One region of the Streptomyces sp. cmx-18-6 genome, then DNA from elsewhere that is predicted to be linked to it. Evidence: riboswitches for the same ligand, from Rfam matches in the RefSeq annotation. Region 1 holds a riboswitch; the other holds the start of a gene.
What was found. Region 1 has a riboswitch for cyclic di-AMP ahead of ACLJPL_RS30425 (M23 family metallopeptidase). Riboswitches for the same ligand answer to the same signal wherever they lie in the genome.
Positions count from the first base shown of each region.

Region 1 (2,195 bases):
GCAGTTCCTCGGTGAGGCGGCCGCCCCGCTCGTAGACACCGGAGACGATGTCGTCACGGATTGCCGTGCATACCGAATGCGCGGGAATGCGCATGTCCGAACCTCCGCCTTAATCCCCGCGAAACGCGGCCGCCCGACGCCTGTTCCGTGACTCTATTGCAATCCGCCGCAATTTCCGATGGGGGGCCGGAATCCATGGATATCTTCCGGCCAGAAAACCGCCCCGGGCAGGCCCGGGGCGGAGGCGAGGGGCGCATTCGCCGAAGGCCCCGGCGGGAAACCGGGGCCTTCGGGGAGTCGGGGTCGCGCGAGGTGGTCGTGCGGAGGCAGGCCAAGGGAGGACCACGAGGTCGGGAGAGGACCGCGAGGTGAGGTCAGACGCTGAGGCCGTGCGAGCGCAGGTAGGCGACCGGGTCCATGTCCGAGCCGTACTCCGCGGTGGTCCGGGCCTCGAAGTGGAGGTGCGGGCCGGTGGAGTTGCCGGTGGAGCCGGAGAGGCCGATCTGCTGGCCGGAGGTGACGCTCTGGCCCACGGAGACGCCGATCGAGGAGAGGTGCCCGTACTGGGTGTACGTGCCGTCCGTCATCCGGAGCACGACGTTGTTGCCGTACGCGCCGCCCCAGCCGGCCTCGACGACCGTACCGGCGCCGACCGCGACGACGGAGCTGCCGGAGGCGGCGTGGAAGTCCACGCCGGAGTGGCTGCCGGAGGACCAGAGCGAACCGCTCGACTGGTAGCCGGTGGAGACGTACGAGCCGGCGACGGGGAGGTGGAAGGCGTTCAGCCGGGCGCGCTCGGCGGCGCGGGCGGCACGGGCCTTCTCCTCGCGGACCTCCTCGGCCCGGGCCTCGGCCTTGCGGTCGGCCTCCGCCTTCGCCTTGGCCTTCGCGGCCTTGGCCTTGGCTTCGGCGGCCGCCTTGGCCTTCGCCCTGGCCAGTGCCTCGGCCTGCTGGTGCTGCGCCTGCGCCTGCGCGTCGATCTGCTCGGCGAGGGTGGCGTCGAGGGCGATGGCCTGGGTGAGTCCGGTCTCGGCAGCCTTGGGGGCCTCGGAGTCCGCGGCGGCGGCCGGGGAGGCCAGGGAGCCGAGGACTCCGGTGGTGGCCAGTGCCGCGATGCCGGCGGCCTGGGCGCCGCGGCGCGTCAGGCGGCTCGGGGCACGGTGCTTCCCGGTGGCACGGGTGAACGCCATGGAGGGGCTGATCCTTTCCTTCCTTCTCGCCTACCGGGTTAGCTGACGGGTTCGGAGCAGGAAGGTCTCCTACGGATTCCCGCGCCGGGTCGCGGCACGGGCGTCCGATTCACCCCAGGGACTGCGTGGGTCCCCGGCTCCCCAGGCTCGCGCCTGACGGGGACTCGGCGATGGCTGTCCGGCGCCGCGGCTGCGGCGTACGGGTGGCGGACAGCCGATCCGACGCTAGGCGGGGCGACTTCCCATCACCAAACAGACAGGGGGATTTGTCGTACATCCCACAGGGCAAATCGACTCTTCGTGCACAAAGGTGACGAAGCGCCCCAAAGGCCCAAAAGGGAGGACCCCGGCGAACTTCCGTCCGCCGGGGTCCCGTTTGCCTGGTCGTGTCACATCGGCGTCAGCCGCTGACGACGGTCACCTCGCCGATGCCGAGCGCCTTCACCGGCTCCTCGATCTGTGCCGCGTCCCCCACGAGGACCGTCACCAGCCGGTCCACCGGGAAGGCGTTGACCACGGCGGCGGTGGCCTCCACGGTGCCCGTCTCGGCGAGCCGGGCGTAGAGGTGGGCCTGGTAGTCGTCGGGGAGGTGCTGCTCGACCTGGTCGGCCAGCGTGCTCGCGACGGAGGCGGCCGTCTCGAACTTCAGCGGGGCGACCCCCACGAGGTTCTGCACGGCCGTCTCGCGCTCGGCGTCGGTCAGCCCTTCGGCGGCCAGCGTCCGCAGCACCTTCCAGAGGTCCTCCAGCGCCGGACCCGTGGACTCGGTGTCCACCGAACCGCTGATGGCGAGCATCGCCGCGCCGCCCGACTCGGGGCCGGTCGAGCGCAGGACCTGGGCGAAGGCCCGTACACCGTAGGTGTAGCCCTTCTCCTCGCGCAGCACCCGGTCCAGCCGGGAGGTGAGGGTGCCGCCCAGGCAGTAGGCGCCGAGGACCTGGGCGGGCCACACGCTCTCGTGCCGGTCCGCGCCGATGCGGCCGATCAGCAGCTGGGTCTGGACCG
Region 1 covers NZ_JAEBEP010000017.1:116,033-118,227, reverse strand. The annotation lists gene ACLJPL_RS30430 (GntR family transcriptional regulator) at 1-94, opposite strand, end outside; gene ACLJPL_RS30425 (M23 family metallopeptidase) at 375-1,190, opposite strand; cyclic di-AMP (ydaO/yuaA leader) riboswitch at 1,204-1,370, opposite strand; gene ACLJPL_RS30420 (M16 family metallopeptidase) at 1,591-2,195, opposite strand, start outside.

Region 2 (2,195 bases), on a different contig from region 1:
GGACGAAGCGGATGAAAAGGGTGAATCCGAGGGTTCCGGCGAGGCTCAGGGCGAGACGGGCAAGGGTGGCAAGACCGGCAAGTCGGGCAAGGTCGGTGAAGCGGGCAAGACCGGCGCGGGGGAGGAGGAAGGTGAGGGCGGCGGCGCCGACCCCTCCGCGAAGCCCTCCCCTTCGCCCGCCACCGGCAAGACCGGCGGGGCCGGGAAGACCGGCTCCTTCGAGTCCCCCGACGCCTCGCAGCCCTCCACCTCCGCCCCTGACGCCTCGAAGGGCGACCGCAGCGGCGGCAAGCACCGGGGTGCCCCGGCTCCCGAGGAGGCCGGTGCGGCGGGTCGTGAGGACGGCCCCCGGGAGTCCGGCCGGCGCGCCTCGCGGGGTGAGGGTGACGCGCGGGACGGCGGCGCGGTCACCGCGGGCGGCTACACCGTGCAGCCCGGGGACAACCTCTGGGCGATTGCTGACGCACAGGAACTTCCCCAGGGCTGGTCCGGTCTGTACGAGGCCAACAAGGACCTCCTGGGCTCCGACCCGGACCTGATCCTGCCCGGCCAGAGCCTGGATCTGGGGCTGGAGCAGGGCGCTTCGGAAGGTGCCGGGGAGCGCGTCGAGGAGCCTGCGGCCAACTGATCCAATTCGGGAAAACACCCCGAAATCGCGGGTAGTTCAGGGACCTATGTCCACTTATGCGTAAGTGAGACATGGGTCTCTTTGCTTCAACTGGCGTGTCGCGTCCGCCCGCTCGGCGTTGATCCGCTCCGACCTGCGGAAACGGTCCGTCAGGGTGAGCAAGTAAGCGCCAATTAGACTAGTATGTCCATCTTTGAATATGGGGGTTGCCTGTGTTTACGGTCGGAACCGCTCGCACCGCGGGCCCCGACGACCGTCACGCCGAATCCTGCCGGCGGCCGAAGGGAACAGACGCGTAAAGCGCCGTAGGCAGGAGCGGGGGACCCAGGTAGGCCGCCGGGTCCGGACGGGCCTCGTCGAAGTCGGAAGACTTCGGACGGGACGTACGGGACCGGCTCGGGGTGAAGTCGTGCGCAAGGTCGCACGGCCGGGCAACTCATCAGCCCGAACCCGACAGCTCACCTCGTAGGCGTCGGTGAGGAGATCGTTCCATGCTGCTTAACAGCAAGGGCAAGCACCGCCGCCCGTCCAAGGCCGTCCGTCTCGCCACCCTGGCGGGCGTCACCGGTGCCGCCGTCGCGGTGCCGCTGATGGGCGCGACCAGCGCTTCCGCCGCCTCCGTCGAGACCTGGGACGCCGTCGCCCAGTGCGAGTCCGGCGGCAACTGGTCCATCAACACCGGCAACGGCTACTACGGCGGGCTGCAGTTCTCCCAGTCCAGCTGGGCCGCCGCCGGTGGTACGCAGTACGCCTCGCGCGCCGACCTGGCCTCCAAGGACCAGCAGATCGCCACCGCCGAGAAGCTCCTCGACCTTCAGGGTCCGGGCGCCTGGGCCTGCGCCGGCGCCGGCGGCCTCACCAACGACGGTGTGGACCCGGGCGTGAACACCGGCTCCGGCCAGTCGCAGAGCAAGCCCGAGCAGGCGCAGCCCGAGCGCAAGGCCGAGCAGCCCACCACGCGCAGCGAGCAGCGCAGCGCCCCGGCGGCCCCGAAGGCCGAGAGCTCCAAGAAGACCGTCACCACCCCGACCGGCGAGAAGGTCCAGAAGGGCGACGGCGAGTACAAGGTCGAGTCCGGCGACACCCTGAGCAAGATCGCTCAGAAGGAAGGCGTCAAGGGCGGCTGGAGCAAGCTGTTCGAGCTCAACGACGACATCGTCAAGGACGCGGACCTGATCTTCCCGGGTCAGCAGCTCCACCTGAAGTAACAGCCGGCTCTCCTCCCCGGAGGGAGGGGGTCCGGCGGCACCCTCCCTCGCACGGCTCCCCGGCCCGGCGCGCTCTCCCCCCGATGCGCGCCGGGCCGGGGTATCTCCCGTGGCCGGGGTATCCCCCGGGGGCGGGGCGTCTCCCGTGGCCGGGGTATCTCCCGGGCCGACACGTCTCCCGTGGGGGATTCGTTCACCTCTTGTCGTCAGGGCTTGTTACCACCCAGTAGATTTCTGGAGTTTTGCCCCGTGATGCAGGCCCTTGGGTCCTTTTTCGTCCCAGGAGACGGGCGGTCGGCCGACTGAGGAGGCCGGGCCGGTTAGGCTCGTGTCGCAAGGCCACCGTGACCGCAGTGACC
Region 2 covers NZ_JAEBEP010000009.1:103,502-105,696, reverse strand. The annotation lists gene ACLJPL_RS21840 (transglycosylase family protein) at 1-628, shown strand, start outside; cyclic di-AMP (ydaO/yuaA leader) riboswitch at 920-1,115, shown strand; gene ACLJPL_RS21835 (transglycosylase family protein) at 1,120-1,836, shown strand.
Region 2: another riboswitch for cyclic di-AMP. It lies ahead of ACLJPL_RS21835 (transglycosylase family protein); the one in region 1 lies ahead of ACLJPL_RS30425 (M23 family metallopeptidase).